Regions from separate parts of the Delftia sp. Lp-1 genome, predicted to be linked through region 1. Evidence: predicted binding sites of a transcription regulator. Region 1 holds the regulator's gene; the other holds the start of a gene.
The links. The regulator FNR, encoded in region 1, switches genes on or off when oxygen is low (the NO sensors DNR and NnrR bind a similar motif). The targets are predictions, from matches to a motif close to TTGATNNNNATCAA.
Positions count from the first base shown of each region.

Region 2: clpB (ATP-dependent chaperone ClpB) is a predicted target of FNR. The motif match lies at 3,420-3,433, and genes of this name have one in related genera.

Region 1 is NZ_JAJALJ010000001.1:3,518,031-3,533,118, forward strand. It holds gene LGR64_RS15845 (FecCD family ABC transporter permease) at 1-85, opposite strand, end outside; gene LGR64_RS15850 (ABC transporter substrate-binding protein) at 127-1,005, opposite strand; gene LGR64_RS15855 (bifunctional adenosylcobinamide kinase/adenosylcobinamide-phosphate guanylyltransferase) at 1,002-1,595, opposite strand; gene LGR64_RS15860 (cobyrinate a,c-diamide synthase) at 1,592-2,992, opposite strand; gene LGR64_RS15865 (hypothetical protein) at 3,309-3,518, shown strand; gene LGR64_RS15870 (cell division protein ZapA) at 3,552-3,953, shown strand; gene LGR64_RS15875 (sulfite exporter TauE/SafE family protein) at 4,345-5,163, shown strand; gene LGR64_RS15880 (bifunctional diguanylate cyclase/phosphodiesterase) at 5,127-7,613, opposite strand; gene LGR64_RS15885 (HD-GYP domain-containing protein) at 7,610-8,956, opposite strand; gene LGR64_RS15890 (sulfite exporter TauE/SafE family protein) at 9,026-9,742, opposite strand; gene hemN (oxygen-independent coproporphyrinogen III oxidase) at 9,748-11,130, opposite strand; gene fnr (fumarate/nitrate reduction transcriptional regulator Fnr) at 11,293-12,012, shown strand; gene LGR64_RS15905 (hypothetical protein) at 12,094-12,381, opposite strand; gene LGR64_RS15910 (FixH family protein) at 12,561-12,875, opposite strand; gene ccoG (cytochrome c oxidase accessory protein CcoG) at 12,933-14,387, opposite strand; gene ccoP (cytochrome-c oxidase, cbb3-type subunit III) at 14,465-15,088, opposite strand, start outside.
Region 2 is NZ_JAJALJ010000001.1:952,251-967,338, forward strand. It holds gene dapA (4-hydroxy-tetrahydrodipicolinate synthase) at 1-19, opposite strand, end outside; gene LGR64_RS04180 (hypothetical protein) at 304-648, opposite strand; gene LGR64_RS04185 (hypothetical protein) at 657-911, opposite strand; gene LGR64_RS04190 (molybdenum cofactor biosynthesis protein MoaE) at 1,018-1,479, shown strand; gene LGR64_RS04195 (DMT family transporter) at 1,492-2,382, opposite strand; gene LGR64_RS04200 (AraC family transcriptional regulator) at 2,487-3,395, shown strand; gene clpB (ATP-dependent chaperone ClpB) at 3,529-6,141, shown strand; gene LGR64_RS04210 (hypothetical protein) at 6,172-6,525, shown strand; gene LGR64_RS04215 (coniferyl aldehyde dehydrogenase) at 6,656-8,152, shown strand; gene LGR64_RS04220 (GNAT family N-acetyltransferase) at 8,410-8,931, shown strand; gene LGR64_RS04225 (N5-glutamine methyltransferase family protein) at 8,977-10,188, shown strand; gene LGR64_RS04230 (hypothetical protein) at 10,215-10,757, opposite strand; gene LGR64_RS04235 (tRNA dihydrouridine synthase) at 10,983-11,972, shown strand; gene LGR64_RS04240 (phospholipase D family protein) at 11,986-13,764, opposite strand; gene LGR64_RS04245 (GspH/FimT family pseudopilin) at 13,955-14,557, shown strand; gene pilV (type IV pilus modification protein PilV) at 14,567-15,088, shown strand, end outside.

The DNA.
Region 1 (15,088 bases):
CCCACACGCTTTCCCAGCCCGTGCTGCCCACGCCCGCACCCAGCAGCATGAGCAGGGCACTCACGACCAGCAGGGCCAGTGCCATCCAGGGCGCGGCCAGGCCGCGGTGGAGCCTGCGGGCCTGCCTCACTGTGCGGCCCCGTTCAGGCAACGCGCCATCAGTGCAGCGCCCTCGGCCATGCGCGGGCCGGCGCGCACCAGCACGTCCAGCTCGGCCGGCACAAAGCGGCAGACGCGCCCGGCCTGCATGGCACGCAGGCGGCCCCAGCCCGGATAGGGCTCGCCCGATGTGCCCAGGCTGCGGTCGCCGCCCAGGATGAAGTCCGGATCGGCGCGCACCACGAATTCAGGGTTGATGCGCGGGAACGGCCCCAGCTGCGCTCCCACGATGTTGCGCATGCCCAGGCGCGCCAGGGTCTCGCCGATGAACGAAGACTCGCCTGCGGCAAAGGGGCCGCGGTTGACCTCGAAATACACGGTCTGCCCGCGCAGCGCGGGGGCCATGCTGCGCTCCACCTCCTGCATGCGCGCCTCGATGGCGGACCAGACGCGGTCGGCGCCCTGCGCGGGCGGCAGGTCCAGCAACTGACCCACGGTGCGCAGCACGGCCTGCGCATCGGCATGGGTGCGCGGCTCCAGCGCCACGACCTTGAGGCCCAATGCCTGCAGCCGCGCCACCGAGCGCGATGCCATGGACACCAGCACCAGATCGGGCTTGAGCGCGACGATGGCCTCGATATTGGGGTCCATGCCGCCGCCCACCACAGGCAGGGTCTTCACATGGGCCGGCCAGTTCGAATAGCGGTCCACGCCGACCAGGCGCTGGCAGCCGCCCAGCTCGCACACGGTCTCGGTCAGCGAGGGCAGCAGGCTGACGATGCGCTGCGGCGGCTGTGGCAGCTCCACCGGAACGCCCCGCCCGTCCGTGACCCGGATGGCAGCCTGCGCCGCAGACAGCGCCAGTGCCAACGCCAGGCCCCACAGGGCGGGACGCCATGGACTCACGGCTGCGGGCCCTTGAGCGCCAGCGGCAGGCCGGCGCACATCAGCGTGACGGTTTCGCAGCTTTGCGCCGCACGCTGGTTGAGCACACCCAGCGCATCCACAAAGGCCCTCACCTGCGATCCCAGCGGGATCACGCCCAGGCCGATCTCGTTGCCGACCAGGATCACCGGGCCGGGCGCAGCTTGCAAGGCGGCAAGAAAGGCCGTGCATTGGCCCGCCCATCCGCGCGCCAGTTCCTCGGAAGGCTGGGCCGGCATCATCCAGTTGGTCAGCCACAGCGTCAGGCAGTCCACCACCAGCAGGCGCTGCGGCGTGCTGTGCCGCGCAAGCATGGCGGCCAGGTCCAGCGGCTCCTCAAGCGTGACCATGCCGGGCACGCGCTCGGCGCGGTCGCGCCGGTGGCGGGCGATGCGCTCGCGCATTTCGTCGTCCCAGGGCTGGCCGGTGGCGATCAGCGCGGCCTCGCGGTCCAGGGCGCCATCGAGCCAGGCGCGGGCCAGCAATTCGGCACGGCGCGACTTGCCGCTTTTCTGGCCGCCCAGAATGAGTTGGCTGCGCGCAAGCGAATAGGTGGAGATCTGGTCGGTCATGACGCCTGGCCTGCGGGAATGTCAGCGCCCAGCAGCGCCGCCACGGCGCGCGGCTGCGAGGCAAACCAGGCATGGAAATAGCTGGCGTGCACGCTGCCCTGGCGGTACAGCGCCTCGCCCCGGTCGGGCTGGGGGGCCTGGCCCGGACGGCTGCTGCGCCCGGCCTCGGCCATGGACGTGTCCAGCCGGCTGTAGTGGAAGGTATGGCCGCGCAACAGGCCCCAGGGCGTGGGCAGTTGCTGCATGCCCAGGCCGGCCAGGCGCGGCTGCAGGCGTGCATGGCCGGGCAACAGGCCCCAGAGGTCCGTGGTCCGGCCCGCAGTGTCGGTCAGTCGTTCGCACAGCGCCAGCATACCGCCGCACTCGGCCCAGACCGGCCGGCCGGCTGCCACGTGGGCGGCAATGTCACCGCGCAGCGCGGCATGGGCGGCCAGCGCGTCCAGGTGCAGTTCCGGATAGCCGCCGGGCAGCCACAGCGCATCGCACTGCGGCAGGCGCTCTGCGGCCAGGGGCGAGAAGAAGGCAATCCGCGCACCCATGGAACGCAGGCAGTCGAGGTTGGCCTGGTAGATGAAGCTGAAGGCCGCATCACGCGCCACCGCCACGGTGCGGCCCGCCAGCCAGGGCTGCACGGCTTCGGCAGGTTCCGGGCACGGTTCAAAGTCCACGGACCAGTCCTGCCAGCTGGCGCCCTGCCCGGCTTCGGCCTGCCAGGGCAACTGGCCCAGCGGCGTGGCCAGCAGCGCATCGGCGGCCACGTCCAGGCGCTGCAGGGCATCGTCCAGCTCATGCGCGGCAACCAGGCCCAGGTGCCGCTCGGGCAGCAGCGAGGTGGCGCCTGCGCCCTGCACCCGCGCCAGCGCGCCCAGCCACAACGAAGGCTCGCGCAGGCCGGCACGCAGCAGGTCGGCATGGTGGGCGCTGCCCACGCGGTTGGCCAGCAGGCCGGCCCAGCGCAGGCCGGGCCGGTAGTGCTGCAGGCCATGGGCCAGTGCGCCAAAGGTGCCGGCCATGCCCGAGGCGTCGATCACGGCCAGCACCGGCAGGCCCAGCCGCTCGGCCACATCGGCCGCGCAGGGCGTGCCGTCGAACAGGCCCATGACGCCTTCCACCAGGATGAGGTCGGCCTCGCAGGCGGCGGCGTGCAGGCGCGCACGCATGTCGGCCTCGCCCGTCATCCACAGATCGACGCTGTGCACGGGCGCACCGCTGGCCAGCTCGTGCCAGTGCGGGTCCAGGAAGTCAGGGCCGCACTTGAACACGCGCACGCGGCGCCCCTGGCGCGCATGCAGCCGCGCCAGCGCAGCCGTCAGCGTGGTCTTGCCCTGGCCCGAGGCCGTGGAAGTGATCAGCAGCGCCGGGCAGCGTGCCCCGCCCCGGCCAAGGTCAATATTCATGTGTATTTGTTTGCTCCGTGCGACGCTGCCTTGAACCGGCCGCTCCGCCAACGCGGCGCATTGTAGTGCGCACCCCCGCCGTATCCGCACCCTACCCGCACCGCGCCCGCAACCAATGCTTACGCATTACACCCCGCCGAAGCAGACGTGTCCTACACATGGCGCTACGATTTTGTGAGACAGTCTGCCGCCTGCGCTCGAATACCTGAGCACGGCGCTGACGTCAAGCCTTCTAAGCCCCCCTGCTATCAGGTTTCCTCGGATACTTCCACGGAATGCGCTCACTTCGTTCGCACGTCCTACAATCTCAGCGTCTATGACCTCCCAGACTTCCCTCGACCACATTGCAGAGCGCGTGGAGCGCCTGCTGGTTCGCCACGAGGAACTGCAACGCACGAATGCGCTACTCGCCGAACAGGTGGCGGCCCTGACCCAGGAGCGTGATTCACTGCGCTCGCGGCTCAACGCCGCACGGGCCCGCGTCGATGCCCTGATCGAGCGCCTGCCCTCCAACCAGGGGGCTTGACCCCCTTCGCAACCGCCGACGTCCCGAACGCCCATGAAGCAGATCGAAGTGCAAATCCTGCAGCAAAGCTATGTGCTGACCTGCCCCGATGGCCAGGAAGAGCGTCTGCTCGAGGCCGTGCGCCGTGTGGACACGGCCATGACCCGGATCCGCGACAGCGGCAAGGTCCGCTCGCGCGAGCGCGTGGCCGTGCTGTCCGCGCTGAACATGGCCTTCGACGTGCTGGACCGCGAAGCGCAGGAAAGCGCCATGGCCACGGCCCAGGCCGAAATGCAGTCCCTGCATGACGAGGTCACTTCGCAGCATGCCGCCCAATCCATGCCGCCCGAGCCCAGCCCCGAGGAACTGGCCGAGCGCCAGCGCCAGCAGGCCCTTGCCGAGCAACTGGTGCTGCGCCTGGACCAGGCTCTGGAAGGCGATGCACGGCTGCTCTGAGCCGCTGCACTTCCCGTCCATCCAACGGCCTCTTCGGAGGCCGTTTTTCATGGCATCGGCCATGTCAATGGAAAGCCCATGCCGTTCAAAGAACTTGATTGCGGGCCTGCTCAATCGCCGTAGAATGGAGGCGTCTGCAAACCCGCCGGGCTTTATAGTTCCTTGGACCAATGCTCTATGAGCCCGGGCTTGGTACATTGCCATTCGAGCGTGATCGTCTCGCGTTAGATGAACCCAACGTCTGGCTGCCCTTGCCCCCCTGAACCCCGGTTCAGGATGACGGCCCGGTGGTCTTTGCAGACACCTGATTCCAACCCGGCGCACCTCCATGGTGCGCCGGGTTTTTTGTTGCCCTCCCCTCCCCGCCCATCCACTACCGACCTTCTGCCGCATGCCTGACCTGCTGTTTCTCGAACTGGCCCTGCTGGGCCTGTGCTCCGGCTTCCTGGCCGGCTTGCTGGGGGTGGGCGGCGGCATGGTGCTCGTGCCGTTTCTGACCTACTTCCTCGACAAGCGCGGGGTCGGCCCTGACCTGTCCGTGAAGATGGCGATCGCCACGGCCATGGCCACCATTGTGTTCACCTCGATCTCCAGCCTGCGCGCCCACCATGGGCGCGGCGCCGTGCGCTGGGACATCGTGCGCAGCCTGGCGCCGGGCATCATCACGGGCGGCCTGCTCGCCAGCCTGGGCGTTTTCGCGCTGCTGCGCGGCAAGTACCTGGCACTGTTCTTTGGCGTATTCATCGGCTACATGGCGCTGCGCATGCTGCGCAGCAACAGCCAGCCCGCGGCCACGCGCGCCCTGCCCGGCCCGCTGGGGCTGTACGGCGCGGGTACGGGCCTGGGCTTCATCTCGGGGCTGGTGGGTGCGGGCGGGGCCTTCATCAGCGTGCCCTTCATGATGCGCTGCTCGGTGCCCATGCACATGGCCGTGGGCACCAGCGCGGCGCTGGGGTTTCCGATTGCCGTGGTGAATGCGGCGGGCCTGATCTTCACCGGCGCGGGCGACGCGGGGCGCCCCGAATACTCGCTGGGCTACCTGTGGCTGCCGGCCCTGCTGGCCTTGGCCTGCTGCAGCGTGCTGACGGCACCGCTGGGGGCACGGGCCGCGCACCGGCTGCCCGTGGGCCAGCTCAAGCGCATCTTTGCCACGCTGCTGTTCGGCCTGGCGGCCTACATGCTCTGGAAGGGCTTGAGCGCAGGCAACTGAGTGCTCGCGGCCTGGGCCATTCTCTGCCGGTAGGCGATGGCGCCAATGCCGGCGCGCTGGGCCTGCAGGCATTCGCCGAACTGCTCGCGCGGCAGGCCAGGCGCGCACAGAAAGCCCTGGAAGTAGTGGCCCTGCATGCGGTGGATGGCCGTCAGCTGCTCGTGCGTTTCCACGCCCTCGGCCACGATCTCCACGCCCAGCGCCAGACCCAGGCTGATGATGGCGCCCACAATGGCCTGGTCGCCCTCGTCGCTGGGCAGGCCGCGCACGAAGCTCTGGTCGATCTTGATCTTGGAGATGGGCAGCTTCTTCAGGTAGGCCAGGTTGGAGTAGCCGGTGCCGAAGTCGTCAATCACCATGCCCACACCCAGATCGGCGATCTGGCACACGCGCAGCGCCATGTCCTGGGCGTCCTGCAGCAAGATGCTTTCCGTCAGCTCCAGCTCCAGCAGCTGGGGTGTGAGGCCGTAGCTGCGCAGCAGCTCGGTCACCCGCTCGACAAAGCCTGACTGGCGGAACTCCAGCGCCGACACGTTGACCGAGACCTTGATGGGCATGCCCTGCTGCTGCCAGCGTGCAGCCTCCTGCACGGCCTGCTCCATGACCCAGGCGCCCAGCGTGACGATGTAGCCCGACTCCTCGGCCAGCGGGATGAAGACACCCGGCGAGACCACGCCGAATTCGGGATCGGTCCAGCGCAGCAGCGCCTCGGCCGCGACGATGCGGTCGCTGTCTATGTGCACCTGCGGCTGGAAGTAGACCGCCATGCGGCCATGCTCCAGCGCCTGGCGCATGGCGTGCTCCAGCTTCATGCGCGACAGCAGGCCGGCGCTCATCTGCGGCTGGTAGAAGCTGAAATGGCCCCGGCCCCGCTCCTTGACGCGGTACATGGCGGTGTCGGCCTGGCGGATCAGTTCATCCAGCGTGAGGCCATCGGCCGGGTACTGGGCCACGCCGATGCTGCACTGCACGGAGAAACCCAGGCCGTCGAGCAGGAAGGGGCGCTCCATCTCCTGCAGGATGCGCTTGGCCACCGAAGCGGCCAGCTCGGCGTTGCAGCCCTGCAGATAGAGCACGAACTCGTCGCCACCCAGGCGGCACAGGATGTCCACGGGCCGCATGCAGTCGCTCAGGCGCTGCGCAACCAGCTTGAGCACGCGGTCCCCGAACTGGTGGCCCAGCGAGTCGTTGATGATCTTGAAGCGGTCCAGGTCGATGAACAGGATGCTGAACACCGTGCCGCCTGCGCGCGCGGCCTCGATGGCTGCATCCACGCGCTCCGTGAGGTTCAGGCGGTTGGGCAGGCCGGTGAGCGCGTCGCTGTAGGCCAGCTGTTCAATGCGCTGCTGGGCCACGCGCTGCTGCGTGAGGTCGCGCATGAAGCCGATGCTCTGCACCACGTCGCCCTGCGCGTTGCGCAGCGGCACCCAGGACAGGCGCACGGCGCAGCGCGCGCCGCCGGCCTGGCGCAGCCACAGGTCGCCCTCCCAGAAGCCGCCCTGGTGCCACTGGATGCGGGCCAGGTCGCCCAGGGTGTCGGCCTGGCCTTCGGCGGCCTCGAACAGCGACTCCACCGTGCGCCCCTGCACGGGCATGCCGCCCAGCAGGCGTTCGCAGGCCGGGTTGGTGCGGGCCACATCCATGTAGCCGTCGGCGATGAAGATGCCGTCCAGGCTGGACTCGAAGACGCGCGCGGCCAGCTCCAGGCCCGCCTGGGTCTGGGCCTCGGCCGTGATGTCGCGGAAGGAAAAGATCCGCCCCATGGGCAGGCCCCGGCGAAGCTGGGGCACGGCGCGGCGCTCCAGGATGCGGCCGTCGCGCAGGTCCAGCACGTCGGCCGCCTCCATCAGGGGCTGGGCCGACAGCAGCTTCAGCTGGCGCGCATAGGATTCGGCATCGCGCACCTGGCTGGCCAGGTGGTCGAGGATGGCCACGTCGTTGCGGCGCACCAGCAGCGCCTCGGGAATGCCCCAGAGCGTGGCAAAGCGATGGTTGAAGGCGCGGATGCGGCCATCGGGATCGCAGACCAGGATGGCGTCGGCCGCGGACTCCAGCGTGGCGCGCAACTCGCCCAGCAGGCTCTCGAACTCGGCCTCGTGCAAGGCCTGCTCGCGCCGGTCCAGCATGCTGACCAGCAGCACCTCGCCGTCGAGCGCGCGCACGCGCATCTCCACGGGCGCCAGTTGGCCATCGGCGCGGCGCACCTCGGCAATGAACTGGGCTCCGGCCTGCCAGTTGAAGGGATCGCTCCAGAAAGCCTGCTGCTGCGGCGTGGCGGCCAGCACCTGCACGGGCAGGCCCGGGGCCGCATCGGCCTCATAGCCGGTGACGGATTCGCTGGCGGCGTTGGCGCGCAGCACCTTCAGGGTGCGCGCATCGATCAGCCACAGGGCCTCCTGCAGTGCATCGAGCAGACGGGGCCAGGCGCGGTTGAGCGCTTGCTTGTTCAAGACGCCACCTTCGATGGATCCAACTCCACCGCCCGTTCAAAGTAATAGCAGACACGCCGGCGCGGCGACAGGTAGTCCAGCGCATCGCGCGGCAGCTGCGCGGGCGCCACTCCCCGGCGTATGCCCAGCTCGGGAAACAGCTCCAGCGCCAGCACGGGCGCCTGCGCGGCCGGCACGCCGGCATCGTGCACCATCACCGAGGGCTTGAGCGGGCGTGATGCATTCACGGACATGACCATGGCATGGCGCCCGTCGGTCAGCTCCACCACCGAGCCCGGAGGGAACACACCCATCATGCGGATGAAGCCATTGAGCACGGGCGCGGCGAACTTGTCGCGCAGCCGGCTGAACAGCATGGACAGGGCCTCGTGCGGCGTATGCGGCGTCTGCGCATCGCCAGGGTTGCACAGGCGGTCATAGGTGTTGACCAGGGCCAGGATCTGGCCCGTGAGCTCCATGTCTTCGGCCACCAGGCTCAGCGGGAACCCCGTGCCGTCGGCCCATTCATGGTGCTGGGCGATGGCCGTGGTGACCTGGGCCGACAGGCCCATGCGCATGGCAATGGCCACGGATTCGCCCACATGGCGCTCGTAGCGCTCGCGCAGGGCGTCGGGCACGGAAGGCTCCAGGGCCAGGCCGTGCATGCCTTCGACACCGGCCACGGGCTTGCCCGCGTCATGCAGCAGCGCCGCCAGGCCCAGGTCGCGCAGCAGCGATTCCTGCAGGCCCAGGGCCCGGCCCAGCAGCAGGCTGAGCACGGTCACGTTGACGGCATGCACGCTCTGGCTGCTGCCCACGCCATCGGACAGCAGGTGAATGGCCACGTCCTGTGGTCCCGCCAGTTCGGCCAGGCAGCCATCGACCAGGGCCTCGGTGGGCATGCGCGCCTGCTCGGGCGCGCTGGCGATGGTGGTCTCTATGGCCACATAGCCGCGCTCCACCTTCTGAAAGCGCGCATTGCAGTCCTCCAGCCGGCCGCGCCAGTCGGGCACGGACAGCAGCAGCGGTGCTGGCGCAGGTTCGGTGGGTGCAGGCTCGGGGGCCACCACGACGGGCGGCAGCTCCTGCGGCGGCGGGGTGCGCACCTCGGCGGGCCAGGTGTCGCTTTTGTGCGGGACACAGCGCACCACCTCCAGGCCCAGGGATTTCAGGGTCTGGATCTGTGCGCTGGAGGTGATCTTGAAGCTGCTGACCGGAAAGGGATGGTTCAGCCACCCAACATCGAGCTGGACAAACATGCCCGGACGGAGGTCTCGGATATCGATGAGGACGGAATGGTTCACGCGCGGCAACGGCCCCGAGGCTGAAGGAATCGGCAATATGTAAGCCGATGATTCGGGCATTATCTCCAGTTCTGAGGGCCTCGCAGCCAATCCGCGACCCCAGGTGCCAAGTCTGGCCTCAGCTGTTGCTCAACGGCACCAGAGGCTGGGCTTGTAGATCAGGTCCATCCACAGCGCCCAGACGGCCACGCCCACCAGCATCAGGCCGGCCAGGCGCGTGCCCCATTCGGCGCGCAGACCGTTCAGGCGCTGCCGGCCCAGCCGCCACAGCCAGGGGCCGGCCACCAGCCACAGGCCGCTGCCCACGCCAAAGGCCGCCATGGCCAGCGCGCCCTGCAACGGGCCGCCGCTGAGCGCGGCGACCAGCACGGCCGAATACAGCAGTCCGCAAGGCATGAGCGCCCAGGCATAGCCTGCCGCCAGCGTGCCGCCCGGCGCCGACACCCAGGGCTGCACGCGCCGCCAGGCGGCGCGGCCGGCTGACTCCAGCCAGGCGGGCTGGCGGGCCTGCACCATCATGGCCAGGCCCCAGGCCATCACGGCGACATGGGTCAGTGTCCAGAACGGCTGCAGCGCCGTGGTCTGGCTGGTGAGCCAGGACAGGCTCTCCATGGCCAGGGCCGAGGCAGCGCCCAGGCTGGCATAGCCGGCCAGACGGCCGCCGTGGAACAGCGCCGTGCGCAGCCACAGCCGGCTTTGCAATCCATGCACGGCCACCACCTGCGAGCCGCCGCCCTGCCCCGCCCCGCCCGTGACCACGCCGCAGGGCGCAGCGCACATGGCAAGGCAATGGGGCCCGCCGACGAGCCCCATGATCAAAGCGGTCCAGAGCAGCGACAACAGCATGGGGCCTAGATGATCCTCGAAAACCGCGCCCGGTTCTTGTCCGCCTGCAGATATCGGTCAAACAGCATGGCCACGCCGCGCACGAAGTACCAGCCCATGGGCGTGACCTGGAAGCCCTCGTCGCTGATCTGCACCAGACCCTTGGCCTGCAGGTCCTCCAGGGCCGCCATCTCGGGCGCGAAGTACTCGCGAAAGCCCAGCAGCCAGGCCTGCTCCATGGGCTCGAACAGCACGGCGCCCTGGCACATGATGGCCATGATGACGGCGCGGCGCACCAGGTCGTCGCGCGACAGCGCCAGGCCCCGCACCACGGGCAGGTGGCTGGCGTCGATGGCGTCGTAGTACTCCTCCAGCGTCTTGGCGTTCTGGCTGTAGCTGGCGCCCACCTTGCCGATGGCCGACACGCCCAGCGCGATCAGGTCGCAGTCGGGCTGGGTGCTGTAGCCCTGGAAGTTGCGGTGCAGCCGGCCCTGGCGCTTGGCCACGGCCAGCGAGTCCTCGGGCAGGGCGAAGTGGTCCATGCCCACGTAGACATAGCCACCGTCCATGAACGCGGCGATGGAACGCGACAGCATGGCCAGCTTGTCGGCCCCCTGGGGCAGATCCTCGGCCGCAATGCGCCGCTGCGGCTTGAAGCGCTCGGGCAGGTGGGCATAGGCATAGAGCGCGATGCGGTCGGGCCGCAGCGCGTTGACCTGGGCCAGCGTGCGCTCGAAGGATTCGGGCGTCTGCTTGGGCAGGCCGTAGATCAGGTCCACGTTGATGGAGGCAAAGCCCAGCTGCCGCGCGGCCGCCACCAGCTCGAACACCTGCTCGGCCGGCTGCACGCGGTGCACGGCGATCTGCACCTGCTCGTCGAAGTCCTGCACGCCGAAGCTCAGGCGGTTGAAGCCCAGCTCCTTGAGCACGGCCAGGCGCTCAACGCTGACGGTGCGCGGATCGACCTCGATGGAGTACTCGCCACCCGGCTCCAGCTTGAAATGCTCGCGCAACAGGCCCATCAGCGTGCGCAGCTCGTCGTCGGAGAAGAAGGTGGGCGTGCCGCCGCCCAGGTGCAGTTGGCTGACGGTCTGGCCCTTGCCGCAATGGGCCGTATGCAAGGCCATCTCGCGCGCCAGGTAGTCCAGGTAGACGGCGGCGCGATCGTGGTGGCGCGTCACGATCTTGTTGCAGGCGCAGTAGTAGCAAAGCGACTCGCAAAAGGGCACGTGCACATACAGCGACAAAGGCATGGCACGCGCTGCGGTACTCGATTTGCGTTGTTGCAGCGCCAGGATATAGTCCTCTGCACCAAAGGCCTCGACAAAGCGGTCGGCGGTAGGGAACGAGGTGTATCGGGGCCCCGGTACGTCAAAGCGACGCAGCAGCTCTGGGGTGACAGCGGTCATGGGTTTTTTCCTCTAATACCTCGACTGTGCCGCAGCACATCGGTCATGTCCTTGACTCATATCAAGAGTTGTTTGAGGGACTGCTGCGACAATTTGATCCAACTCATCGCAATCCACGAGGTCACCGCCGGCACGCTGTGTGCCGCTGATGTTTATCACTCCATGAACCTTCAGACCATCAAAGCCTCCTGCTCCAACTGCAACCTGCGCGAACTGTGCATGCCCATGGGCCTGGATGCCGAGCAGATGCAGCGCATCGACGACATCGTGGCCACGCGCCGCAAGGTCAAGCGCGGAGGCCTGCTGTTTCGCAACGGCGAGACATTCACCTCGCTGTACGCCATCCGCACCGGCTTCTTCAAGACCTGCGTGGCCACCGAGGACGGACGCGACCAGGTCACAGGCTTTCAGATGGCCGGCGAGATCATCGGCCTGGACGGCATCGTCAACGACCACCACACCTGCGATGCCGTCGCGCTGGAAGACGCCGAAGTCTGCGTCATGCCCTTCGACAAGCTGGAAGACCTGTCGCGCGAGGTCACGGCCCTGCAAAACCATGTGCACAAGGTCATGAGCCGCGAGATCGTGCGCGAGCACGGCGTGATGCTGCTGCTGGGCAGCATGCGCGCCGAAGAGCGCCTGGCCGCCTTCGTGCTCAACCTGGTGCAGCGCCTGCATGCGCGGGGCTTTTCCAAGTCCGAACTGGTGCTGCGCATGACGCGCGAGGAAATCGGCAGCTACCTGGGCCTGAAGCTGGAGACGGTGAGCCGCACCTTCTCCAAGTTCGCGGACGACAACATCATCGAGGTGCGCCAGCGCCATCTGCGCATCCTGGACACGGAGGCGCTCAAGCGCATCGTCAACAGCCAGCAGTGCCAGTGAGGCTGCAAGGGCGGCAAGCATTCATCCGCCAATGAACAAGGCCCGCGACAGCGGGCCTTGTTCATTGCGGCGGGCTCTCGCTCAGTCCCGCCCCAGCCCCTGCATGGCCAGGTCCGGGTCGGGCTCGGAGACCACGCCGTCATTGAGATCGCGGGCCGAGCGGCCCAGCATGGTGGTCATCAGGCTGGAGAGCATGGTCACGCCCCAGAAGGCGAAGAAGGCCAGCGTGTAGATGCCCTGGCGCGACCAGCCCAGGTCGCCGAGCCAATGCAGCTCCAGCGGATCCACAAAGGCAAAAACCAGCATCTCCATCACGGCGGCTGCCAGAAAGGCAGGCCAGGCAATCCACATCCAGCGTTGGGCCAACATCAGCGATCTCCTTGTGCTGTCGAGGGGTCGCCTTCATTGTGCGCCGCGCCAACGCATGGCGCCAAGCCCCGCAGCGCCCTGCACGCCTGTAGGAAACCCTCACCCGTCGCGCATGCCGGAGATGCGATCCGCCATGCAAAAAGGCCGCGACTGCGGCCTCTTGCAGGGGTGCACGGCGATCAGCGGTCCGTGGGGTGATCGTGCGCGGGCGTGGCCGCATGGTTGCGGCCGGTGACGGCGGGCGCCATGCTCTTGGGCACTTCGCGCACGCCATCGGCACGCTCGTTGATCGTGATGCCGTTGCGGTAGTAGTCGGGGTCGATCACGGGATCGGCGCCATTGATGGCGATGATGGCCGTGATCACGGCAGCGACCACCACGGCCGCCGGGCCGGCCACCACCAGCCAGACATGGCCGAACTTCCACCAGGGCTTGCCGGCGTCGGGGTGCGATGGAGCCTGCGCGGGCGCGGACACTGCGGGACTGGAAGACATGGGAAACCTCTTTCTTTCAGGCGGCAGGCGCGGACCGTGCCGCGCCTGCCAGGAACATCACCGGGGCACCAGGAAGACGGCCTTTTCGGACGCGCGTCCCGCGCCCGAATGCACGGCATCGATATCGAAGAATACGGTGTGCGAGCCCGGCTCGGCCGAACCGTAGGGAATCTGCAGGCGCGCCGCAATGCCGCGCGTCTCGGCCGGGCCGACCTCGACTTCCTGCTCGGACGCCAGCTCCAGCCCGTCCAGGCCATGGGTGCTGATGCGGTAGCGCTGGGCCTGCTCGGTGGCATTCATGATCTGCAGGCGGTAGACATTCTCCAGCTTGCCGCCCGCCACGATGCGCGACAGCGAGGCGCGGTCGCGGATCACGTCCACCTTGACCGACTGGCGCAGCGCCAGGCTCACGATCATGGCCACGCTCAAGCCGATCAGCACGGCCGAGTAGATCAGCACGCGCGGACGGAAGATGCGGCGCAGCACCTGGGCACGCCGCCACAGGCCGGCCATGGCGTTCTGCGTGGTCAGGCGGATCAGGCCGCGCGGGTACTCCATCTTGTCCATGATGGAATTGCAGGCGTCTATGCACAGGCCGCAGCCAATGCATTCGTATTGCAAACCGTTGCGGATGTCGATGCCCACGGGGCAGACCTGCACGCACATCTTGCAGTCGATGCAGTCGCCCAGGCCCTGGGCCTTGTAGTCCACCTTCTTGGTGCGCGGCGCACGCGGCTCGCCCCGGCCCGTGTCGTAGCTGACGATCATGGTGTCCCGGTCGAACATGGCGCTCTGAAAGCGCGCATAGGGGCACATGTACTTGCAGACCTGCTCGCGCATGTAGCCCGCGTTGCCATAGGTGGCAAAGCCGTAGAACAGCACCCAGAACATCTGCCAGCTGCCCTGCAGCGCCAGCAGCTCGCCGCCCAGCTCGCGGATGGGCACGAAGTAGCCCACGAAGGTGAAGCCGGTCCACAGCGCAATGGCGATCCACAGCAACTGCTTGAGCGACTTCTTCCAGGCCTTCTCGAAGGTCCAGCCGTTCTTGTCCAGCCGCATGCGCGCGCTGCGGTCGCCTTCGACCTTGCGCTCCACCCACATGAAGATCTCGGTGTAGACCGTCTGCGGGCACGAGAAGCCGCACCACAGGCGCCCGGCCACGGCCGTGAACAGGAACAATGCCAGCGCCGAGATGATCAGCAGGCCCGCCAGGTAGATGAAGTCCTGCGGGTACAGCACCAGCCCGAAGAGATAGAAGCGCCGCGTTCCGAGGTCGAACAGCACCATCTGGCGCTGGCCCCACTCCAGCCAGGGCAGGCCGTAGAAAACCAGTTGGGTGAGAAACACCAGGGCCCATCGCCAGCGTGCGAAGACACCGCTGATGGAGCGCGGGTAGACCTTCTTTTCCGACTCGAACATCGACACCAGCTCGCCCGGATCAGGCGTGGCCGGCGTGATCGGAATGACTTTGCGGGGAGGCTTCCCGGTGTCATCCCCGCTCTCGGGCTTCATGGTGGGTTCCTTTGTTTTTTTGAAATATCTGAAAACTCAAAACGCAAAAAGGCGGCGCCGCAGCGCCGCCCCTGTGCTTACTGACGGACTGCGCCGTCTTTGTGCGACATGCCCCAGACATAGGAAGCAAGCACCGCGATCTGCGCCTCGGTCAGCTTGTCCTTCTGGGCAGGCATCTCGTTGTGCTTGCCGTTGTTGATCATGGCCGTGATGGCGGCCTCGCCCCAGCCGTGCAGCCAGATGTCATCGGTCAGGTTGGGCGCGCCCAGGGCCTGGTTGCCCTTGCCGTCCATGCCGTGGCAGGCAGCGCAGGCCGTGAACTTGGACTTGCCCAGCGAGGCCTTGAGCGAATCGTGCGGGCTGCCCGACAGGCTCAGCACATAGTGCGAGAGGTTGCGCACATCGTCGGGCGTGCCGACGGCAGCGGCCATGGGCGGCATGATGCCGATGCGGCCGCCCGTGATGGTTTCCCTGATCTTCTCGGGCGTGCCGCCATGCAGCCAGTCGCCATCGGTCAGGTTGGGGAAGCTCTTGCCGCCGCGTGCATCCGAGCCGTGGCACTGTGCGCAGTTGTTCATGAACAGGCGCTCGCCGATGGCCATGGCCTGGGGATCCTTGGCCATGTCTTCGGTGCTCATGCTCGTGAACTTGGCGTACAGCGGCTCCAGGTCCGCGCGGGCCTTGGCCATCTCGTTTTCATA
Region 2 (15,088 bases), 2.6 Mb from region 1:
TGGTGGAAGGCAAAGACATGGAAGATCCCTTCGGTTGATTCAAACAATGAACGACCGGACGCAGCCACCGGCCAGACCGAGGGCGGAAAGGCAGGCGCCTGAAGGGATGCGGGAAGGGGAGATGGAGGCTGCCGGGCCGGTTCCGTCGCTCATCTGGACGGAACCTCAGCTCCGGTCAGACGAGCTGGGGTTTGCAGGCTTTGCCCAGGCACAGGCGCACGGCATCACCGTGGCATGTGGGGAAGGCAAAGATTGCAGGCATGGCGCGCAGTGTAGCGCGCCTGAGCGCCAGGGTGGTGGCCTTCAGGTTGCGCCGTCGGCGCCGGGAGGGGGTGATGCATCGGGCAGCAGCGGTGCCTGCCACTCCAGCAGCTCGGCCAGGCGCTGCACGATCCAGCGCGCCTCGCCAGGGCTGACGATGGAGCCCTCGGCCGCCAGGCCCGCGTGCATGCCCAGCAGCACGCCTTGCTCCGAGGAGTTACCGGAGTGATAGAGCGTCTGCGCCTGCTCGACCAGGTGGCTGGCCAGGTCCTCGCACAGTTCATAGCGCCCGACCACGTCTGCAATCGATGCCTTGAGCCGGCCGTGCCGGTCGGCATACAGGGCGGCAAAGCTCGGCGGCGGCTGTATCTGGCTGGTCTCGTCCATGGCGCGCCTCAATCGGGTTCGAACAGGCGCTCGAAGCGTGCAAGGTCCTCGGCCAGCTCGCAGCTCACGAGCTGGCCCATCTTGCCGTCGGCCAGGCGGTGGGCTGCGAACAGCGTGGCCTTGCCGCGAAAGTTGTAGTCGGGCAGATGGATGATGGTGTAGGGATGCGACACGAACAGCTGATGCTCGTAGACCACGCGCTGCTCGTTGCGCGGCGACGGGTAGAGCGTGTATTCGGGGGTGGTGATCGTGAGTGTGGCCATGCATGGCCCGCTGCAGCAAAAGGCCGGCGGCGGGGGAGGGCAATGCTACCGCGTTCGCCAGTCCCTGGTGCGCCCTGGTGCGCCGCCGCCCTGCGACAATGCGGGCATGCAAGCAGCCCGTGTATCCATCCAGACCGAGGATTTCGACGTATCGGCCGAACTCGCCGCCCTGCGCGGCGGCGACGCGCGCGTGGGCGCGGTCTGCAGCTTCATCGGCACGGTGCGTGACCGCAACGAGGGCGCCGCCGTGGCCAGCATGGAGCTGGAGCACTACCCGGGCATGACCGAGAAATCCATCGAGGCCATCATCGACGAGGCGGTCCAGCGCTTCGGCATCCATGGCGCGCGCGTCATCCACCGCATCGGTCCGCTGCAGCCCATGGACCAGATCGTGCTCGTGGCCGTCACCGCATCGCACCGGGGCATGGCCTTCCAGGCCTGCGAATACATCATGGACTACCTCAAGTCGCTGGCGCCTTTCTGGAAGAAGGAGCAAACGCCCGAGGGTGCGCGCTGGGTGGATGCGCGCGTCAGCGACGAAGAGGCGCTGGCGCGCTGGCGCCAGTGAGGCGGCGGGCCTTCAGGCCTTGAGCGTGGCGCCCCGCAACCATTGCGGCGGGCGGAACACCAGCAGGTTTCCGAACATCACCAGCAGCAGCCCGCCCACGGCCAGCGGCGTCCAGACATAGCCCTCGAACAGGGCCGAGATGCTGAGCGCAACAATGGGGAACAGCACCGTCGCATAGGCCGCCTTCTCCGGGCCCAGCCGACCCACCAGGGTCAGGTAGGCCGTGAACGCAATCACCGAGCCTGGAATGGCCAGGTACAGCCAGGAGCCCACATAGGTCCAGCTGGTATCGAAGCGCCAGGGCAGGCCCGCCACCAGCGCATAGCCGGTCAGCAGCAGCGTGCCGGCGAGCATGCCCCAGGCATTGGTCTGTGCGGGCCGCCAGCCCATGGACTGCAGCGAGGCAGACAGCATGTTCCCGCAGGAAAAGCAAAGCGTGCCCAGCACCGCCCAGCCCAGGCCAGGCAGGCTGGCATGCCGGCCTGCGCGCAGCTCGGGCCAGAACAGCGCCACCAGACCCGCAAGGCCGAAGAGGCTGCCGGCCAGCACATGGGGCGCCAGCCGGCGGCCGTGGATGATGCGCGCCAGCAGCGCGTTCCAGAGATTGGCGCTGGAGAACACCACGGCGGCCAGGCCGCTGGCCAGCGTCTCGCTGGCATGCATGAAGCACACGAAGTTGAAGCTGAACAGGCACAGGCCCTGCGCCAGCACGCGCGGCAGCGCCGGGCCGCGGGGCACGCGCAGCTGCCGCGACCAGGCCAGCCAGGCGAACATCAGCACGGCGGCCAGCGCAAAGCGGTAGGCAATGGACAGCTCCACGGGCACGGCGCCCAACTGCAGTTTCAGGGCGATCCAGGTCGAACCCCAGATCAGCACGACCAGGGCATAGAGGGTGGCAGTCATGGCCGGGGATGATGGCGCCGCAGGCTGGGCGGGCATGGCAGATTCCTGCGGTTTGATGGCCTGGCGCCATGCGTCGGTATGGCTGCGGGACCACAATCGCTGCCATGACGCCCACGCCGCTGCCCGAGCTGCCCTCCAGCCACCTGTGCCAGGTGCTGTCACGCTCCAAGGCCCGGCTGCAGCGGCGCGCGCGCCTGAGCGAGGGGGTGGAGCTGGCCGTCTGGGCCAATGTGGACGACGAGGTGCGCTACTGCCAGCCTGGTCACCACACGCTGTCGGTCTACCTGGCCGGGGGCGAGGGCTCGCAGCTCAAGGCGCGGCCCGAGGCCATGGGGGCGCCGGGGCGCATCTGCATCTTCACGCCAGAGGACGAATCGCACTGGCTGGTGCGCTCGCCCGTGCAGTTCCTGCACCTGTATGTGTCCGACCTGGCCTGGGCGGGGCGCGTGGTCCGCATGCTGGATGCCGAGCCCCGCTCGCGCACCTTGCGTGCGCAGATCTACGGGGATGATCAGGCCTTCCACGCCGGTGCCCGTGCGCTGATGCAGCTGGACTGGCAGGACCCGCAGCAGCAACTGGCGGCCGATGCCATTGGCCAGCAGCTGGTGGACCGGCTGGTGCTGCAGTCCGCCACGCCGCGCCAGCTGCAGGCGCTGCAGCGGCCGCTGGGCGGGCTTTCTGCGGCCATGCGGCGGAGGGTGCTGGCCCATGTCGAGGCGCATCTGCATGACTCCAAGGCCGTGTCGCTGCCGGCACTGGCGAGACAGGCCTGCCTCTCGGAATTCCATTTCGCACGCATGTTCCGCCAGAGCATGGGCTGCACGGTGCACGAATGGGTGCTGCAGCAGCGCCTGGCCCGGGCACGGCGTGCCCTGTCTGCGCGCAACGTGCCGCCGCTGGCCGAGCTGGCGCTGGATTGCGGCTTTTCCAGCGCCAGCCACCTGGTGCGCAGCTTCCGGGCGCATTTGGGTGTTACGCCTACGCAGTTCTCGATCTTTCAGCGCAATGCTTGAGAAGGATGGCCGGCCTCGCCGGCCTTGATCTGGCGCAAGCGTCTGTCCTTGCGGGCCGGGCATGGCTTGAAATTTGCCCTGCCGGTATCAGATAAATCGCAATGACCCTGTTTCAGGAGCGAAAAGAAACACCATGCGAATCGACAAACTGACAACCAAGTTCCAGGAAGCCCTGGCCGACGCGCAAACGCTGGCCCTGGGCGGTGACCAATCCAATATCGAACCCCTGCACCTGCTCGTGGCGCTGCTGCGCCAGGACGATGGTCCGCGCTCGCTCTTGCAGCGCGCCGGCGCCAACGTGGGCCAGCTGCAGGCCGCGGCCGAGAAGGCCCTGGCCGATCTGCCGCGCGTGCAGCACCAGGACCAGGTGCAGGTCGGCTCCGAGCTGGGCCGGCTGCTGCAGGCGACCGAGAAGGAAGCCCTCAAGCGCGGCGACCAGTTCATTGCCAGCGAGCTGTTCCTGCTGGCGCTGACCGACAGCAGCGGCTCTTCCACGCGCGCAGGCCAACTGCTCAAGGAAAGCGGCGTGACGCGCTCCAGCCTGGAGTCGGCCATCAACGCCGTGCGCGGCGGCCAGACCATGGACAGCGCCGAAGGCGAAGGCCAGCGCGAGGCCCTCAAGAAATACACCATGGACCTGACCGAGCGCGCGCGCATCGGCAAGCTCGATCCGGTGATCGGCCGCGACGACGAAATCCGCCGCTCCATCCAGGTGCTGCAGCGCCGCAGCAAGAACAACCCCGTGCTGATCGGCGAGCCCGGCGTGGGCAAGACCGCCATCGTCGAGGGCTTGGCCCAGCGCATCGTGGCCGGCGAGGTGCCCGAAAGCCTCAAGAACAAGCGCGTGCTGTCGCTGGACATGGCGGGCCTGCTGGCCGGCGCCAAATACCGTGGCGACTTCGAGGAACGCCTGAAGTCCGTGCTCAAGGAAGTGGCCCAGGAAGAGGGCCGCATCATCTTGTTCATCGACGAGATCCACACCATGGTCGGTGCCGGCAAGGCCGACGGCGCCATGGACGCGGGCAACATGCTCAAGCCGGCCCTGGCGCGCGGCGAGCTGCACTGCATCGGCGCGACCACGCTCGATGAATACCGCAAGTACATCGAAAAGGATGCGGCGCTGGAGCGGCGCTTCCAGAAGGTGCTGGTCGAAGAGCCTTCCGTGGAGGACACCATCGCCATCCTGCGCGGACTGCAGGTGCGCTACGAGGCCCACCATGGCGTGGACATCACCGACCCGGCCATCGTGGCTGCGGCCGAGCTGAGCCACCGCTACATCACCGACCGCTTCCTGCCCGACAAGGCCATCGACCTGATCGACGAGGCCGCGGCCAAGATCAAGATCGAGATCGACTCCAAGCCCGAGGTCATGGACAAGCTCGAGCGCCGCATGATCCAGCTCAAGATCGAGCGCGAGGCCATGAAGAAGGAAAAGGACGAGGCCTCGCAAAAGCGCCTGCAACTGATCGAGGAGGAGCTCGGCAGCCTGGAGCGCGAGTACGCCGACCTGGAAGAGGTCTGGAAGAGCGAGAAGGCCAGCGCCCAGGGCTCCGAGCAGATCCGCAAGGAGATCGACCAGATCCGCATCCAGATCGAGGAGCTCAAGCGCAAGGGCGACTTCAACAAGGTGGCTGAGCTGCAATACGGCAAGCTGCCCTCGCTGGAAAAGCAGCTCAACGAAGCCCAGGCCAACGAGCAGGGGCAGGGCGGCGCGCCCGCTCACAGGCTGCTGCGCACCCATGTCGGCGCCGAGGAAATTGCCGAAGTGGTCAGCCGTGCCACGGGCATTCCCGTGGCCAAGATGATGCAGGGCGAGAAGGACAAGCTGCTGCGTATGGAAGACCGGCTGCATGACCGCGTCGTCGGCCAGGACGAGGCCATCTCGGCCGTGGCCAATGCCATTCGCCGCTCGCGCTCGGGCCTGTCCGATCCCAACCGGCCCACGGGCTCCTTCCTGTTCCTGGGCCCCACGGGCGTGGGCAAGACCGAGCTGTGCAAGGCGCTGGCCGGCTTCCTGTTCGACAGCGAAGACCATCTGGTGCGCATCGACATGAGCGAGTTCATGGAAAAGCATTCCGTGGCCCGCCTGATTGGTGCGCCGCCTGGCTACGTGGGCTACGAGGAAGGCGGTTACCTGACCGAGGCCGTGCGCCGCAAGCCCTACAGCGTGCTGCTGCTCGATGAGGTGGAAAAGGCCCATCCCGACGTCTTCAACGTGCTGCTGCAGGTGCTGGACGATGGTCGCCTGACCGATGGCCAGGGCCGCACCGTGGACTTCAAGAACACGGTCATCGTGATGACGAGCAACATAGGCTCTTTGCTGATCCAGGCCATGGTCGGCGAGGATTACGATGATGTGAAAGATGCGGTCTGGGGGGAACTCAAGAACCATTTCCGACCCGAATTCCTCAACCGCATCGACGAAACCGTGGTCTTCCACGCGCTCGACGCGAAGAATATCGAGTCGATCGCAAGGATTCAGCTCAAGCTGCTGGAGCGTCGTTTGGAGAAAATGGACCTTGCGCTGCAGGTGTCCGACCAGGCACTGGCCGAACTGGCCAAGGTGGGCTTCGATCCCGTTTTCGGGGCCCGGCCGCTCAAGCGCGCGATACAGCAGCGGATCGAGAATCCGCTGTCGAAACTGCTGCTCGAAGGGCGCTTCCCGCCCAAGAGCACGATTGCGGTACATGTGGACCCGGTACAGGAGCCGGGCGTATTCCGGTTCGATGCGGCAGACCCCGCCTGACGCACCGGGCCAGCCAAGAAAGGCTTTGCTTTGAACGATTTTGTCGCCACCCTGACCCGCTGGGCCGTTCGCATCCTGCTGATGCTTGTGGGCCTGGTCTTCTTTGTCAGCCTGCTGACCGCCGCGGCGCTGCTGGCCCTGGTCTGGGCCGTGAGAGCGCTGTGGGCCAGGCTCACCGGCCAGCCGGTGATGCCCTGGGCCATGCGCATGAGCCCGCGGGCGGGCTGGCAGACCGTGTACCGCTCTGGCTCCGAGTGGATGGCACAGCGTCCGCAGCGCGCCTATGGCGCTGCTGAGGGCGGTGGCCGCCGCGCCGGTGCCGGCGTACTGCCGGGTGCGGGCGAGGTGACCGACGTTCAGCCCCGTGAAGTGCGCGAGCCCTGAAGCGTCTTGCTGCAGCCTTTACGCGGCCTGCGCATCTTCGTGCCCAGGCCGCGCGTGGCGGCCCGTATAGTCTGAAACCCTCGGGAGCCCGTGCAAGGCTCCCTTTTTTTTCCTGCCGCTGCATGCCAACATGTGCCGCGACGCACCCTTGGAATGCGGCGCATGCAAGTGTCTTCTTACCATTGAGCCTATGACCCAGCTGGATCTCCACCGCGTCTTCGACCTTCAGTACCAGGCCAGCCGGGCGCAGGTGGACGTGCCCCTGCTGGTACGCCGCGAACGCCTGCTGCGCATGCAAAAGCTGCTGGACGAGCACGGCCCCGTGCTGGCCGCCGCCGTACAGGCCGACTTCGGCATGCGCTCGCCACGGCTGACCGAGATGGTGGAGCTGTTCGTGCTGCGCAACCTGCTCAAGCACATGCTGCGCCATCTGGCGCGCTGGTCGGGGCGCCAGCGGGTGCGAACGCCGCTGATGCTCATGCCCGGCCGGGGCTGGATAGAGCGCCAGCCGCTGGGCGTGGTGGGGGTGATTTCCCCGTGGAACTATCCGGTGCAGCTGGCGCTGGGGCCGGCCATCACGGCCCTGGCGGCGGGCAACCGCGTCATGCTCAAGCCCAGCGAACTCACGCCGCACACATCGGCCCAGCTGGCGGCGCTGGTGGGGCAGTTTTTCGCGCCCGAGGAATTCGCCGTCATCGAAGGCGATGTGAGCATTGCCACGCAGTTCTCGGGCCTGCACTTCGACCATCTGCTGTTCACCGGCTCGACTGCCGTGGGCCGGCGCGTGGCGCAGGCGGCGGCGGCGCACCTGACGCCGACGACGCTGGAGCTCGGTGGCAAGTCGCCCTGCATCATCTCCACCGACTGCGACCTGAAGGAGGCCGCGCTCAAGATCGCGCATGGCAAGCTCGTCAATGCGGGCCAGACCTGCATCGCCCCCGACTACGTGCTGCTGCCGCGCGGGCAGGAGGCGGAGTTTGCCGAGGCCTTTCGCACCGCGGCGCGGCGGCTGTTCCCGCGCTTTGCCGGCAATCCGGACTATGCGGCCATCCTCACCAAGCGCCACCTGGCGCGCCTGCGGCAGATGCTGCGCCAGGCCCAGGGCATGGGGGCGCATGTCGAGTGGATGGAGGATGGCGGAGCCGGCCAGGAGAGCGCCGACATGGCCTGGGGCGATGCCGTGGAGCGCCAGATGGCGCCGGCCCTGGTCTTCAATGCCACCAGCCAGATGCAGCTCATGCAGGAGGAGATCTTCGGCCCCATCCTGCCCGTGATCAGCTACGACAGGCTGGATGACGTGGTCTCGGCCATCAATGCAGGGCCCAGGCCGCTGGCGCTGTACTGGTTCGGCCGCGATGAGAAAGTGCGTGATGCCGTGCTGTCACGCACCATCAGCGGCGGGGTGACGGTCAACGACACCCTGCTGCACTTCGCCCATGAGAACCTGCCCTTCGGCGGCGTGGGCGACAGCGGCTGGGGTGCCTACCATTCGGAGCAGGGCTTTGCACGGCTGAGCCATCAGAAGGCGGTGTTCGTGCAGTCGCGCTGGTCGGGGGCTTCGATGCTGTATCCGCCCTATGGCGCAAGGTTCGACCGCATCATGGAGTTGATGCGCCGCTGGCTGTGAGCGAGGGGGTGATTTCTCGCCGTTGCCGGGCTTGCCTGCATCGTGAGAAATTGTCAACTGATTCCTTGCCAAGCCTTGTGTCGCGTGCGCCAGCTGCTCTTTTTTGGAGAGCACATAGCACATCCCAATGCCGAGGGCAAGAAAACGAGCACAGCCGTACTTGCGTGCATGGCTAAGAGCCGCAACGCACGCAAAAAGCGCGATTCCTGTGAAAATCACGCCCTTCTATTTTCACCTGTTTTCGTTTCGGTTTTTCCATGTCTAGTATCCAGGTTCGTCCAGCCACTCTCCGCGATGCAAAAGCGATTGCCCAGATCCATACTGCTTCCGCCATGGAGGCTTATCGCGGTCTGGTTCCCGATGACCAGCTCAAGAGCATGTCGTCGGTAGAAAAACGCCAGGCCTATTGGCGCGAAGCCATCGAATTTTGCGAACCCCAGGTTCAGGTTGCCATCGACGGCGACAAGATCGTCGGCTTCGTCGGTTTCGACCGCTCGCGCGATGAAAAGTCGCGTCAGACCACCGGTGAAATTTGGGCCATCTATGCCGCTCCCACGCACTGGAATCAGGGTGTGGGCGTGGCCCTGTGGGACGCCGCACGCGACGGCCTGCTCGAAGAAGGCTGCACCAATGTCACCTCGTGGGTGCCGCTGCGCAATGAACGCGCGCTGCGCTTCCATGAGCTCGCCGGCTTCAAGCGCGAAATGTCCACCGCCAAGACGGCCCAGGTCGGCGCTCTCAAGATCGAGGAAGTGCGGCTCAAGCGCGCACTGAACTGATCGATTCGCCAAACCATCCACCCATCACTCACGGAGCAGCAGGCCTTGTCCTCTTCCCAGAACTGGTCCCTGCTGCAGTGGCAGGAGCACGAGGCCACACAGGTTGCCCTGTGGCGCGCGGACAGCACCATGACCGCACCGCGCCGCATCGTCATCGCTGACGACAGCCTGGCCGCCGACAGCGCCTACCGCCTGGCCTGCGAAGGCCAGGCCATGCTGTGGCGCGGCGATTTCCAGAATGCCCGGCAGTTGCTGTCGGCCCTGGGCCGCCGCCTCGACAAGCCCGCCCGTGAGACTTCCGCCAAGGCGCGCCATCGCCGCGCCGGCAAGGAAGACGCCAAGCCGGTCTTTCCCCACGCCTTCCACCTGCACCGCCAGGCACTGGCGCAGCGTGCGCGCATCCTGTCCAGCGTGATGATCGAGCTCGATACCCGCTGGCACTGTGCCCTGCGCCGCGCACCGGACTGGAGCGAAGCCTGTCGCGAAGCCTGGGGCGAGATTCCCGCCGACCAGGGTGCGCACAGCGTGATCGTTCCCCTGCGTGAACTGCTGGGTGCCCTGGGCGCACATGAGTGGCGCAAGAAGGGCGTGGCCCTGGCCGTGCCGGGCATGCCCGAGTTCAGCATTCACCCGCACTACGGCGTGTTCTCCCCGGTGCGCGGCGAGTACCTGGATCTGGTGGCCCAGGCTCCCCTGCCCGCCGCAGCCCAGCAGGCCGATGCCGCCGTCTGGGATATTGGCACGGGCACGGGTGTGCTTTCCGCTCTCTTGCTGCACCGTGGCGTGCGGCAGGTGGTGGCCACCGACCTGAGCGACCGGGCACTGGCCTGTGCGCAGGACAACCTGCAGCGGCTGGGTCTGGCGCAGCGCGTGAGCCTGCGCAAGGCGGACCTGTTCCCTGAAGGCCGGGCCGCCTTGGTGGTCTGCAATCCGCCGTGGCTGCCGGGCAAGGCCAGCTCCTTGCTGGAGCAGGCCGTCTATGACGAAGGCAGCCGCATGCTGCGCGGTTTTGTCGAGGGCCTTGCTGCACATCTGCTGCCGGGCGGCGAAGGCTGGCTGATCCTGTCGGATCTGGCCGAGCACCTGCAGTTGCGCTCGCGCGAGGAACTGCTGGGCTGGATCGATGCCGCAGGCCTGCAGGTCCTGGGCCGCGAGGACATCCGCCCGCGCCATGGAAAGGCTGCGGACTCCACCGATCCGCTGCACGCGGCACGCGCCGCCGAGCTCACCTCGCTGTGGCGCCTGGCGCCGCGCTGATCGCGCGCGTCCACCCTTCAATTCGTCTAGGCGCCCTGTGCCGTCGCTGCCTCCTGGGGCAGCAGATGCCGCAGGCGCTCGCGCAGGGCATCGGCGCGCTCGTCGCCCGCATGTTCCTGCACGGTCTGCAGCAGCTGCAGGGCGGCGGCCTGCAGTGCCTCAAGATCGCGCGCCTCGCGCAGCAGATGGCGCAGCACCTGGGCCTTGTCTTCATGGCGGTTGGCAAACATGCGCTCGCACATATCGAACAGGTACATGCGTGTGCCGGCAAGATTCAGCGTGGCGGCGGGGCCGGGCGGGCTGGATTCCTTCGCAGCGGCCGGTGCCATGGAGGGGGTCGGAGCATGAGCGGGGGGTGATGATTCGGCGGCTTGGCCAGCCAGGCGCTGCAGGTGGCCGCTGGCGATCAGTTGCTCGATCAGTTCGCCGGCCTGTGCACCCAGGACCTGCTGCAACTGCTCCTCGGTGCGGCCATCGGCCATCAGCAGCACCGAGCGCTCGCGCAGCGGCAGGCTGCGGCGGCCGGGCTGCAGCTCTTCAAGGGCCTTGGCGGTTTTTTGCAGCAGCATGGTGGGGGCAGGGAGTCCGACAAGCCCCGATTGCACGTTACATGAATGACCGTGGCGTGAAGAAGCCATGACAACTGGTCCGACCGGTGTTCTGCGGCAAGCGCACAATCGCCTGCCATCGCATGGGCGGGCGCTGATTCCCAGGTGCTGGCGGCCGATGCCGGACACGGAAATATTGTTTGATCTGTAACAGGAAGACGGGGCGCAGGCCTCGCGACATAGGTGATGAGACTGTTGCTGGCGCCCATGGAGGGCTTGCTTGATTTCGTGCTGCGCGATGTGCTCACGCGAGTGGGTGGCGCAGACCGCTGTGTCTCGGAGTTCATCCGCGTCACGGGGACCGTGCTGCCCGACAAGGTGTTCCTGCGCACCATGCCGGAGCTCAACAACGGCAGCCGGACGCTGGCAGGTGTCCCTGTGCGTGCGCAGCTGCTGGGCTCGGACCCGGACAGCATGGCGGCCAATGCGGCCAATCTGGCGCGCCTGGGTCCGGAAGGCATCGATCTGAACTTCGGCTGCCCCGCCAAAGTGGTCAACCGCCATGGCGGCGGTGCTGCGCTGCTGCAGGACCCGGAGCAGATCGCGCGCGTGGTGGGTGCCGTACGTGCTGCCGTGCCGGCGGCCATGCCTGTGTCGGCCAAGATGCGCCTGGGTTTCAACGACACGACACTGATGACCGAATGCGCCCAGGCCATGCAGGCCGGTGGCGCCTGCGAAATCGTCGTCCACGCCCGCACCAAGCTCGACGGCTACCGTCCGCCTGCCTACTGGGACATGATCCCGCGCATCCGCGAGTCCGTGACCGTGCCCGTGGTGGCCAATGGCGAGATCTGGACGGTGGAGGATGCGCTGCGCTGCCGCGAGCAATCGGGCTGCGGCGATCTGATGCTGGGCCGGGGAATCGTTGCCGACCCAGGCCTGGCGCTGGCCATTCGCGCTGCCGTGGAAGGCGGGCAGATGCCAGCAGAACATGTTGCAGCAAAGGTGTTCTGGAGCGATCTTGTGCCCCAGGTCCAGCGTTTCTGGGACATGGTCTGCGAGGACCTGGAGCCGCGCCAGCGCGCAGGCCGCCTCAAGCAATGGCTGAACCTGCTACGCCGCCGCTTTCCCGAAGCCGAGCAGGCTTATCAGGAAGTGCGCACGCAGACTGACCAGCGCGATATCACGCTGTGGGTGCAAGCGCTGGCGCTGCGCCAGGAATGGGCCGGGCTTTAGCGCGATCGGCCGGTCACAGCAGATGGTCGGGCGCCAGCGGGCCAATGAGCTTGAGCATCAGGCGCAGGCCCCAGCTGGCATCGGGCTCGCTGTGCTCGTCACCGCGCTCACTGTCTTCCGAAGCCCTCCACACCAGCTCGCCATCCTTGTCGAGCTCGACGCGCCAGCTGCCATCCTGCAGGCCCTCGTCGATGCTTTGCGTGGCCAGGCGGCCGAACTCGCGGCTGGCGATGAGCAGGGCAATCTCGGTGTTCTGCAACTGGGAGCGCAGATCCAGGTTCATCGAGCCGACTGCCACCAGATGCCCGTCCACCACCAGCAGCTTGGAGTGCAGCATTGCACGCGATGCGCCTGTGGAACCCGAAGGACCGCCGCCACCCGTGCTGCCCGAGCCGAATGCAGAGCGGACGCTGGCCGCTGTGCTGCGCATTTCGTAGAGTTCAACGCCCATCTCCAGCAGCGCCTTGCGGTGGCGCGCATAGCCGGCATGGGCCAAAGGTGCATCGTTGGAGGCCAGCGAATTGGTCAGGATGCGCACGCGCACTCCGCGTTGCCGTGCGCCACGAAATGCCTCCATCATGTCCGGGCCCGGCACGAAGTAGGGCGAGACCACCAGTAGATCGCGCCGGGTCTTGCGCACCAGGGCCAGCAGGCCATCGACCACCGAATCGGCCTCCAGCACCGGACGCGCCGCCTGGCGCAGGGCGCCAGCCGGCTGGCCCATGGGCAGCGTGCCGGCAGGCCTGGCCTGCGGGCTGTTCGACGCGGGGCTGGCCTGTGCAGACGCATCCGTGCCAGCGCTTGTGATGGGGCCTGGGCCGTCATCCCTGTCCAGCGGAATTTTGGCGGGTTCATCCACCAGCACGGCGGCCGATGCCCAGGTCCAGCGAGCCTTTCGCAAATCCATGGGCTGCTGGTCCCAGATGATCCGGCGCTGTTCAGCCGTCTGGTCATCTGCCTTTGTCTCCTTTGCGGGAACGGCAGGTGTGGGGTCGTCCTCCTGCGTCTGGTCATCATCGCCCGCAAAGCGCTCGCGCAACTGCTTGAGTTCCTTGAGGCTGATCAGCGACTGGACGGGATAGGCGCGCTGGTTGTTCCAGTAGCTGTCGAAGCTGCGCGACAGGTCGTTGACCACGGGCCCCGCAGCCAGCACGTCGAGGTCCACGAAATTGCTGGCGCTGTCCGCATCGAAATACGCATCGCCCAGATTGCGCCCGCCGATCACGCCCATGGCGTTGTCGGCGATGAACAGCTTGTTGTGCATGCGCTGCTGGGCGCGCTGGAAGTCGGTCAGCAAGGTATAAGCGCGGCCCAGCGCCGAGCTGCGCGCGCCCGCCAGGGGGTTGAACATGCGCATCTCGATACCCGGCACAAAGGCCAGGCGCATGACCTGCGCATTCGCTCCCGTGCTGTGGAAATCGTCCAGCAGCACGCGCACGCGCACGCCACGCCGGGCTGCCTCGACCACGCCGCGCAGCAGGCGCTGCGTGCTCTCGTCGGCATGGATGGCGTAGTACTGCAGGTCCAGCGTCTGCTGCGCTCCCTCGACCAGTGCCAGCCGGGCGCCATAGGCCGCCTGGGCACCGGACAGGAGGGTGAAGGCGGAGGTCTGCTTGCTTCCCGCCTCGGAGCGCTGCTGTTGGATCAACTGGCCCAGGGGGGTGTTCTGCGGGGAATCCAATGCTTTGGTGACATGCCGGTCCACGCCTTGGGGCAGGCCACCGCATCCTGCCAGTGCAATGCAAAGAAGCCAGGGCCGAAGCCAACTCAGGGAGGGAGATCGCAAGGGCATGGCGCGCTTCGGTTGGTGGGCTGTCCGGGTTTGCTGTGGGATCCGTCAAGGATTCTGTCATGTGCCGTGCGTGGCCTGCGTAGCCCAAATGGAGGGTCTGCCTGCCGGACCCGTCCGTCGCCCCGATGGGCGGCACGTCGGCGCCGCCGAGCGGTCACTTGTAAGCAGATGAGAACCGTAACAATACGGTATGGCTAAATGCAAGCATTGGTTTTCGGCGCGGCACAGGCACAGCGGTTTCACCTTGATGGAGCTTATGGTAACGCTGGCTATTGCAGCCATCCTGGCCGGACTGGCCGCGCCGTCGATCAGCGAGTTCATCGTGAAGAACCGGATGAATGGCGTGGCCAGCGAATTTTCCGGCGGCATCCTGCGCTCCAGGAATGAGGCCGTGAGCAGGAACACCTGCGTCACGCTTTGCATGAGCGGCACCGCAGCCGATGCAGCACCTGCCTGCACGGTCGGTGGCAAGAACTGGCAGGTCGGCTGGATTGCCTTCCTCAATACCACCTGTGACGCGAGCCGGGACGCGCCTGCCGCTAGCAATGACCTGATCTTTGCCAAAGTGGCCAGCGGCGGTGAGATTCTGCTGGACTCCACGGATGACACACCGGTCAGGAAAATGATGTTCAACGCCTCTGGCGCTCCGTCACTTCCCAGCTCCTCCAACTTCAGCCTGCTCTACAAAGATGAGCAGAACACCTACACCAAGAGCTACGGGGTCAATATCTGCATCGATGCGCAGGGTCGGTCCCGGCTGATTCCCAGTGACAAGAAATGCAGCAACTTCTGAGAAATGACCATGTTGCCCTCTTCCATTGCTGAGCGTAAGTCCTCGAAGGGCCTGACCTTGATCGAGATGATGGTAGCGTTGGTGGTGCTATCCATCGGCCTGCTGGGTGTGGCTGGGCTGCAGGCGTCCACCACCAAATACCGGATCAACACCATGGCCCGCGCATCCATGACCGGCTTGGTTTTCGACTTGTCGGAAAGAATCCGCGTCAATGCCGACTCTGCGGGACCCAGCTTCCTGCAGCCCGGAACTGAAAGTTTGAAGTCGCTGTATGTGATTGGCTCGGACTGGTCTACACAGCAGACTGAATCTTTGACTCCCACCAAAGACTGCGCGGCCAATACCTGTAACACGGCAGAGCGCGCAGACTACGATGTGAAGACTTGGCGCCAGAAGGTCCGTGACTCGGTGCCTCAGGGCTCCGCCATGCTGTCGGGCAACAAGCGCGATGGAGTGCTTCTGACCCTCATGTGGTTCGACAAGGAACTCACGGACAGGACGACCGCCAGCGACGGCTCGGTGGCCATCGCT